Regions from separate parts of the Rhodococcus sp. NPDC003322 genome, predicted to be linked through region 2. Evidence: riboswitches for the same ligand, from Rfam matches in the RefSeq annotation. Region 2 holds a riboswitch; the other holds the start of a gene.
The links. Region 2 has a riboswitch for S-adenosylmethionine ahead of ACWDUM_RS26790 (amino acid ABC transporter permease). Riboswitches for the same ligand answer to the same signal wherever they lie in the genome.
Positions count from the first base shown of each region.

Region 1: another riboswitch for S-adenosylmethionine. It lies ahead of ACWDUM_RS02500 (hypothetical protein); the one in region 2 lies ahead of ACWDUM_RS26790 (amino acid ABC transporter permease).

Region 1 is NZ_JBSFSC010000001.1:537,871-542,682, reverse strand. It holds gene ACWDUM_RS02515 (flavin-containing monooxygenase) at 1-246, shown strand, start outside; gene coaA (type I pantothenate kinase) at 218-1,150, opposite strand; gene ACWDUM_RS02505 (DUF885 domain-containing protein) at 1,242-2,471, shown strand; SAM riboswitch class IV at 2,501-2,610, shown strand; gene ACWDUM_RS02500 (hypothetical protein) at 2,649-3,023, shown strand; gene ACWDUM_RS02495 (nuclear transport factor 2 family protein) at 3,009-3,467, opposite strand; gene glyA (serine hydroxymethyltransferase) at 3,662-4,812, shown strand, end outside.
Region 2 is NZ_JBSFSC010000009.1:19,293-24,104, reverse strand. It holds gene ACWDUM_RS26795 (HAD-IIA family hydrolase) at 1-640, opposite strand, end outside; SAM riboswitch class I at 787-880, shown strand; gene ACWDUM_RS26790 (amino acid ABC transporter permease) at 956-1,927, shown strand; gene ACWDUM_RS26785 (amino acid ABC transporter ATP-binding protein) at 1,924-2,700, shown strand; gene ACWDUM_RS26780 (ABC transporter substrate-binding protein) at 2,738-3,706, shown strand; gene ACWDUM_RS26775 (FAD-dependent oxidoreductase) at 3,746-4,812, shown strand, end outside.

The DNA of each region.
Region 1 (4,812 bases), on a different contig from region 2:
ATCGTCAACCTCGCCGAGCAGCAGAGCAAACTCGTCGCCGGAATCCTCGCCGGCACATACGCGTTGCCCTCCGTCGCCGAGATGAACCGGATCGTCGAGGCCGACGAGGGTGCCAGCCTCGCCCAGTACTACCAGGCGCCGCGGCACACCATTCAGGTCGACTTCGCTCGCTACGTTCGTGACCTGACGAAGGAGATCGACGCCGGCCGGAAGCGGGTCAGAGCTTCCGCAGTCGTAGCCGGTTGATGGAGTGGTCGGCGTCCTTGCGCAGCACCAGGGTTGCGCGGGGGCGGGTCGGCAGGATGTTCTCCACCAGGTTCGGCCGGTTGATCGAGTTCCAGATGTCCTCGGCGGCGATCGTCGCGTGTGCGTCGGACAGGTTCGAGTAGTGGTGGAAGTGGGCGTTCGGGTCCGCGAACGCCGTCTTGCGCAGCGCCAGGAACCGTTTGATGTACCAGCGCTCGATGTCCTCCACCTTCGCGTCGACGTAGATCGAGAAGTCGAACAGGTCCGAGACCATCAGCCGGGGCCCGGTCTGCAGGACGTTCAGTCCCTCCAGGATCAGGATGTCGGGCTGGCGGATCAGGTGGTACTGGCCGGGCACCACGTCGTAGGATCGGTGCGAATAGACCGGCGCGGCAACCTCTTCCGCCCCCGACTTGACCTCGGTGACGAAGCGGAGCAACTTGCGTCGGTCATAGCTCTCCGGAAAACCCTTGCGGTGCATGATGCCGCGCCGGGTCAGTTCTGCTGTCGGGTAGAGGAACCCGTCGGTGGTCACCAGGTCCACCCGAGGGTGGTGGTCCCAGCGGGCGAGCAGGGCCTGCAGGACGCGGGCGGTGGTGGACTTGCCGACCGCGACCGACCCGGCCACCCCGATCACGAACGGCACCTGACGGTCCGGGTGCTTCTCGCCGAGGAACGTCGCGGTCGCGGCGAACAGGCGCTGCCGGGCGGCGACCTGCAGGTGGATCAGCCGGGACAGCGGCAGGTACACCTCGGCGACCTCGTCGAGGTCGATCTGCTCGCCGAGGCCGCGCATGCCCTGGAGCTCTTCCTCCGTGAGCACGAGCGGTGTCGACTTGCGCAGTGTCCGCCACTGCTTTCGGTCGAATTCGACGTACGGGCTGCTTTCGCTCACCCTCGCCATGCGCGCGTCCCGGCCTCGATCTGCATAGGGGAATTGTGCGCGTCCCCACACCGGAGCGCCGCGCCGGGTCCGGACACTAGGGTTCACAGGTATGGACGCCGCCACCTTCGTACGCGAGTATCTGCTGCTCGGACTCGGTTTCGATCGCATCGAGGAGGGGTTCGTCGACGCCTTCACCGGTGACCCGGCGTTGCGGCGTCAGGTGGACAACGCGCCGCCTCCGGAGCCCCGCGAACTGGCCCGCCGCGCCGCGCACCTGCGGGGCGAACTGCCGAACGTCGACCTGCCCGCCGATCGCGCTGAGTTCCTCGGCGTCCATCTGCGCGCACTCGAATGCTCGGCCCGCACGTTCGCGGGGGAGAAGATCGGCTTCGTCGACGAGGTTCACGCCTACTTCGACGTGCGGATCGAACCGGGGTCGGTCGAGGACTACCGGGACGCGCACCGGGCGATGGACGAGGTGCTCGCCGGCGACGGGAACCAGCCGCTGGCCCAGCGACTTCAGGCGCACCGTGCGGCCGACGAGATCCCACCGGAACGGCTCGCCGACTGCGTCGAGGCGTTCTCGTCCGCACTGCGCGACCTGGTGCGGGCCCGCTACCCGCTCCCGGAGACCGAACGCGTCGAGTACGAGGTGGTCGGCGACAAGCCCTGGTCGGGCTTCAACTACTACCTCGGCAACTACCGGTCCAAGGTCGCGATCAACTCGGACCTCAAGCAGCACATGGCGAATCTGCCGCATCTGATCGCGCACGAGGCATACCCGGGACACCACACCGAGCACTGCCGCAAGGAAGCCGGCCTGGTCGACGCCGGCCAGATCGAACACACCATCTTCCTGGTCAACACCCCACAATGCCTGATGGCGGAGGGGCTCGCGGACCTCGCGCTCGGTGCGATCGTCGGTCGCGGGAGCGGAGCCGGCGGGGTGACCCAGGGGCAGGGCTGGGGGAAGTGGGCGCAGGAGATCTACGCCGACCTCGGGCTGCGGTTCGACGGCGAGCGTGCGGAGGCGCTGTCGAACGCGTCCTCGAAGCTGCTCGGGGTGCGGCAGGACGCGGCGCTGCTGCTGCACGATCGGGGTCGTTCGCACGACGACGTCGCGCAGTTCCTGCAGACGTGGAACCTCACCACCCCGGAACGGGCCCGGCAGTCCCTGCGGTTCCTGTCGTCGCCGTTGTGGCGGGCCTACACCTCCACCTATGTGGAGGGGTATCGCCTGCTCGGATCGTGGCTCGACCGCGGCGGGAACGCCGAGGACCGCTCCGAACGGTTCCGGCGGCTGCTCGACGAGCCGCTCATCCCGTCCGTTTTGCGCTGACCGGGGTCCGGTCGCATACACTGGGGCCGCTTCACGAGTGCCGTCGCCAAGCCCCGACTGGACGGCCGCCAACCCCACGCTCGCGGGTGGCTCGGGTGACGAAGTGGCTGACACCGACCGGTGCCGGCACGAGCGCCCCCGGGATTCCGGGAGGCCCGAGGAACTCGGGAGTTTCACATGCCCCATCCGTCCAACGACGTTCCGGCCGTCGACCACCGCTGCACCAGCTACGGGCCCGGTCACCAGGTGCACTTCATCCACGCCCGCAAGAGCTGGGAGGACGAGCGGTCGATCGACGTCCTCGCCGTGGTGCAGTCCGACGGTCTGATCCGACTGGAATGGCCCGACGAAGTGGTGGTTCGCTGGCACCACGACGCGCGTCGACTCGCGGCCGCGCTGCGGCGCACCGGCGGCTTCGCCCGCTGGAAGTCGGGGTGGCACGCGCTGGCTGTGCCGTCCGGCCCCGGAGGGAACCTCCTGTTCAACCTCGCCGCTCCGCAGCAGGCCGCCGTCTGTGGAGCGTCGCGGGTGGCGCCCTCAGCCGCGCGGTGACCAGCCCTCGGGGCCGGGGCCGAGGACGGCGAAGGATCCGACGTGCCCGCGGGAGAGTTTGACGCGGCGGGCCAGCAGCCACGCGTCGCCGCGCCGGACCCAGGTGTCGTGGTAGTCGCCGAGGGTCTGGAAGGTCACGCCCGCGCGCTCACCGGTTCCGAGGTGCAGATCCGAGACGTACGCGCGGCTGGTCGCGGTGTCCCCGTCGACGTCGACGACGACATTGCCGAGCAGGTGCTGCGTCGGCCCGCAGGCGTCCAGGAACGACCGGATGCTTGCGACCATCTCGACGCGTCCATCCAGCTCGCCGGTGCCCAGGTTCGCGGTCGCGTCCGGGAGGACCAGGTGGTCGAGGGCCTCCCAGGCGCGGTCGTCCATCGCACGGGCAATCAAGGTCAGGGCGCGGGTGATCGCGCGTTCGGCGAGCAGATCGTCGAGGGTCATCCGTGTGCTCCCGAGGTCGGTGGCGGGTGGGATCGCCGTGGACGTTAACCGCGGCCGTGCCGGTGCCGGCGGCCCGTCCCGGCGATCGGGACGGTGCCGCGGGTCTCGTTCCCGGGAACCCGTGGTTGGGGGTCACTGACCTGGCCCTACAATGAGACCTGCCCCTGCCCGGCCTTTCGCTTGGAGATCCCTCGATGACCGCTGTGCCCAGCACCGACGTGAACAACGCTTCGCTCGCCGAACTCGACCCCGAGGTCGCCGCGGCAATGAACGGTGAGCTGGCCCGTCAGCGCGACACCCTGGAAATGATCGCCTCGGAGAACTTCGTTCCCCGCGCGGTGCTGCAGGCCCAGGGCAGTGTGCTGACCAACAAGTACGCCGAGGGCTACCCCGGCCGTCGCTACTACGGCGGCTGCGAGCACGTCGACGTCGTCGAGAACCTCGCGCGTGAGCGCGCCAAGGCCGTCTTCGGTGCGGAGTTCGCGAACGTGCAGCCGCATGCCGGCGCGCAGGCCAACGCCGCGGTGCTGATGGCGCTGATGAACCCGGGCGAGAAGCTGCTCGGCATGGACCTCGCGCACGGCGGTCACCTCACCCACGGCATGAAGCTCAACTTCTCCGGCAAGCTGTACCAGGTCGCGTCGTACGGCGTCCGCGAGGACACCCACGTCGTCGACATGGACAAGGTCCGCGAGATCGCCCTCGCCGAGCGTCCCCAGGTCCTGATCGCAGGCTGGTCCGCCTACCCGCGGCACCTCGACTTCGCGGCGTTCCGGTCGATCGCGGACGAGATCGACGCCAAGCTGTGGGTCGACATGGCGCACTTCGCCGGCCTCGTCGCCGCCGGTCTGCACCCGTCGCCGGTGCCGCACGCCGACGTCGTCTCCACCACCGTCCACAAGACCCTCGGCGGTCCGCGCTCGGGCATGATCCTCGCCAAGCAGGAGTGGGCCAAGAAGCTGAACTCCGCGGTGTTCCCCGGCCAGCAGGGCGGCCCGCTGATGCACGCGATCGCCGCGAAGGCCGTCGCCATGAAGATCGCAGGCACCGAGGAGTTCAAGAACCGGCAGGAGCGCACCCTCGCCGGCGCGAAGATCCTCGCCGAGCGTCTCGGTGGTTCCGACGTCGCCGGTAACGGCATCTCCGTCCTCACCGGCGGCACCGACGTGCACCTGGTGCTGGTGGACCTGCGCAACTCCGAGCTCGACGGCCAGCAGGGCGAGGACCTGCTCCACGAGATCGGCATCACCGTCAACCGCAACGCCGTGCCGTTCGACCCGCGCCCGCCGATGAACCCGTCGGGCCTGCGAATCGGCACCCCGGCGCTGGCCACCCGTGGCTTCGG
Region 2 (4,812 bases):
TCCGGTCGCCGATCATCAGGGTGTGCTCGGAGTGGGAGCCGATCGCCCGCAGCGCCGAGCGCATCATCAGCGGGTTCGGCTTGCCGACGTAGTACGGCTCGCGGCCCGTCGCGCGGGTGATCAGCGCGGCCACCGAACCGGTCGCGGGTAGCGAGCCGTCACGCGAAGGGCCGGTGGCGTCCGGGTTGGTCGCAATGAACCGGGCACCGCGCTCGACGAGGCGGATCGCGGTGGTGATCGCCTCGAACGAGTAGGTGCGCGTCTCGCCGAGCACCACGTAGTCGGGATCGTTGTCGGTGAGCACGTACCCGATGTCGTGCAGCGCGGTGGTCAACCCGGACTCGCCCACGACGTAGGCGGTGCCGTTCGGCCGCTGATTGTGCAGGAAGGTCGCCGTCGCGAGGGCGGACGTCCAGATCGACTTCTCCGGGATGTCCAGGCCGGACTGCAGGAGTCGTGCCCGCAGGTCACGCGGGGTGCGAATCGAGTTGTTGGTGAGCACGACGAACGGAGTTCCGGACTCCTGCAGTTCCGAGAGGAACGCGTCGGCGCCCGGTACCAGGTGCTCCTCGTGCACCAGGACCCCGTCCATGTCCATCAGATACGTCCAACCGGGGGTCTTCTCGTCGGTGTTCGCCATGGCCCCATTGTGCGCGCCCGGAGACCCGCACGTCGGCTCGGACGCGCCGGATGTCGCACGGCACACATTCGTCCCCGCCATTCGGATCAGCCCGAACGCAATAGGTGACCGCGGGATCTGGTTGCGGGACAGTACAGCTCGAGTGTTGACCATCAAGAGCGACCGAGAGACCCGGATCGACGACGTCGCAGCAACCCCCCCGAGTGTGGGTGCGGGTGCTACCGCCGGGACCGATGGACTCCGCGACAGGGCTGCGACGAGCGCCCGGTCCCGACCCGTGAAAGGCTTCTCGATGTCCGACTTCGGAGTGCGCTCGTGAGCGCCCCGGCCACCAGTCCGCCGCAGGCGGCAGTGGCCGAATCGTCCGACGACGCCGACCTGCGCGTCGCTCCCACCCGCCATCCCTGGCGTTGGGTCGTCGCAGCGGCGGCGCTGGTCCTGGTCGCGCAGTTCGTGCACGGACTGGTGGTCAACCCGGGCTGGGACTGGGCGACGTTCGCGCGGTACTTCACCGCCCCGTCGGTGCTGTCCGCGCTGTGGACGACGATCGAACTCACCATCTGGGGCACCGTCCTCGGGTTCGGGATCGGCGTGCTGCTCGCCGTGGCGAGGCTGTCGAACAATCCGGTGCTGCAGGTGATCTCGTGGATCTACGTCTGGGCGTTCCGCTCGATTCCACTGATCGTGCAGCTGCTGTTCTGGTTCAACATCGCCTACCTCTACCAGACGATGTCCCTCGGCATTCCGTTCGGCCCGGGATTCCTCGAGTTCAACGTCACCGGCGTGATCTCCGGGTTCACCGCCGCGGTCATCGGGCTCGCGCTGCACCAGGCGGCCTACTCCGCCGAGATCATCCGCGCGGGCATCATCTCCGTGGACCACGGCCAGATCGAGGCCGCCAACGCACTCGGTATCCCGCGGACCCGTCAGCTGTTCAAGATCGTTCTGCCGCAGGCGATGCGGTCGATTCTTCCGAACGCGGCGAACGAGGTCATCAGCCTCTTCAAGGGCACCTCGATCGTGTCGACGATGGCGATCGCCGAGCTGTTCTACCAGGTCCAGGTGATCTTCGGTCGCAACGGCCGGGTGGTGCCGCTGCTGATGGTCGCGACCGTCTGGTACATCGTCCTGACCACCGTGCTGTCCGTCGGCCAGTACTACATCGAACGGCACTACGCCCGCGGATCCGCCCGCGCGCTGCCACTCACGCCGTGGCAGAAGGTCGTCGCCAAGTACCGGGAGATCCGTGACGGCAGTACCGGCGCGCCGAGAGGGGCCACCCGATGACCGCCATCGGTGACCCATACGCCGTCGACGTGCGGGGCGTGCACAAGGCCTTCGGCGCGCTCGAAGTGCTCAGAGGCGTGGATCTGTCGGTTCGCACGGGGGAGGTGACGGTGATCCTCGGGCCGTCGGGCTCCGGGAAGTCGACCCTCCTGCGCACCCTGAACCACCTCGAGAAGGTCGACCGCGGCACGATCCGGATCGACGGAGAACTGATCGGCTACCGCCGCCGCGGCAACACCCTGCACGAACTGTCCGACCGAGAGGTGCTGCGACAGCGGTCCCGGATCGGGTTCGTGTTCCAGAGTTTCAACCTCTTCCCGCACCTGACCGTCCTCGAGAACGTGATCGAGGCTCCGGTGTCCGCGCAGCGCCGCGACCGCGCCGAGGTGACGGCCCTGGCGCGGCAGCTGCTCGAACGGGTCGGGGTCGCCGACAAGGCCGACCGGTATCCGAAGCAGCTGTCCGGGGGACAACAGCAACGTGTCGCGATCGCGCGTGCACTCGCGTTGCGCCCCAAGGTGATCCTGTTCGACGAGCCCACCTCGGCGCTGGATCCCGAACTCGTCGGTGAGGTCCTCGAGGTGATCCGTGACCTCGCCGACGGCGGTGCGACGCTGGTGATCGTGACCCACGAGATCGGGTTCGCCCGCGAGGTCGCCGACACCGTCGTGTTCATGGACGGCGGTGTGATCGTCGAGCAGGGCCCGCCGGACGCGGTGCTGGACCGACCCACCCACGAACGTACCCGCGCCTTCCTGGCCCGAGTGCTCTGACCCCCTCATTCATCGCGAAAGACCCTGGAAGGAAATGATGTCCGCCCTCACCCGCCACACGAGGCTGTTCGCCTCGGCACTGACCGCCGTCGCCCTGCTGGCGGGCTCCGCGTGCAGTTCGAGCGATGCCGCCGAGACCGACGCGGCCACCGCCGCCGGCTACAACCTGACCGCCGAGCAGAACCGCATCACCACCGACGAGGTCCCCGAGATCGCGGCGCAGGTGCCGCAGGCGATCCGGGACCGAGGGAAGCTGATCGTCACCGGGTCGGCAGGCACGGCACCGCCGCTGCGCTTCTACGCCGACGACGACAAGACGATCATCGGATCGGAGACAGACTTCGCCCACCTGATCGGCGACGTCCTCGGCCTCGACGTCGAACTGACAGCCGCGGACTGGGCGCAGAACTTCGTCCGGGTCGACTCCGGTGAGGCCGACACGTTCATCTCCAACGTCACCGTCACCGAGGAACGCAAGGAGAAGTACGACTTCGCCACGTACCGGCTCGACAGTCTCGCCGTCGAGGTGAAGAAGGGCAGCGGCATCACGTTCTCCGGTCCGAAGGACATCGCGGGCCTGAAGATCGGCGTCGGCTCGGGGACCAACCAGGAGGCGCTGCTCGTCGCGTGGAACGAACAGAACGTCAAGGCCGGGCTCGAGCCGGCCGAGATCCTCTACTACCAGCAGGCAACCGACTACTACCTCGCACTCGGCTCGGGCCGGATCGACGCGTACGTCGGCCCCAACCCGTCGTCGGCCTTCCACGCCCTGCAGACCGGCGAGACCGAGGTCGCAGGCACCTTCTCCGGAGCGGGCTACGACCTGCAAGGGGAGATCGCCGTCCTGACGAAGAAGGACAACGGGCTGATCGGGGCGATCCATGCCGCGCTCAACCATCTCATCGACAACGGCACCTACGCCCAGGTTCTGGACCGCTGGGGCATCAGCAGCGAGGCGGTCGAATCCTCGCAGATCAACCCACCGGGCCTGCCGAAGAAGCAGTAGTCCCGATACCAGCGGCGAGAAGACGAGCAGGGAGAGAACATGACGCAGGTGCAGGGCCCGGTGGACGTCGTGGTCGTCGGTGGTGGCGTCATCGGTTCGGCGTCGGCGTGGCGGTCGGCCGCGCGGGGCCGGTCGGTGGTGTTGCTCGAGCAGTTCGAACCGGACCACCGGCGCGGGGCCTCCCACGGCACCTCCCGGATCTACCGGCAGGCGTACGACGACGAGTTCCACACCGTGCTCGCCGGGCGCGCATTGCCGCTGTGGCGGGAACTGGAGGAGATCAGCGGCACCGATGTACTCACTCTCACCGGGGCAGTCGACCACGGCAATCCCGTGGCGGTGGCGGCCCGTACCCGAACGCTCTCGGGGCTGGACGTCCCACACGAACTGCTCGAACCGGCGGCAGCGGAGAAACGCTGGACCGGAATGCGATTCGACACCACCGTGCTCCACCATCGCGGGGCGGGACGGCTGCACGCGGATCGGGCGGTGCGTGCGCTGCAGCTGGCAGCGCAGCGGGCCGGCGCCGACGTCCGGTATCGCCACGCGGTCCGCGAGATCCACGGCACCGGATCGGGCGTCGACGTGGTCACCGACGTCGGTGTTGTCCGGGCCAGGCACGTCGTCCTCGCGGCGGGTGCCTGGACCCGAACCCTGCTCGCCGGTAACGAAATTCGGCCCGCCCCGACCTTGCCGGCGCTGCGCACCACGCAGGAACAGCCCGCCCACTTCGCACCCGTGACCGGTGCGGAGTGGCCGAGCTTCGTCCACCACCCCGGTGCCGAGCTGGCCGGCGAAGGCATCTACGGCCTCGGCTCCGCGTCCGGCATCAAGATCGGTGAGCACGGCACCGGGCCCGAAGTGCACCCCGACACCCGCGACTTCCGGCCGGATCCGGCCGGGGTGCAGCGCCTCGTCGACTATGCCGCGGCATGGCTGCCGGGTGTCGATGCGGCATCCGCGGTCGCGGACACCTGCCTCTACACCACCACTCCGGACAGTCGATTCGTCGTCGATCGGCTCGGGGACGTGACGGTCGCGGCGGGATTCTCCGGGCACGGATTCAAATTCGCGCCTGCCATCGGCGATCTGGTCGCGGGACTGGT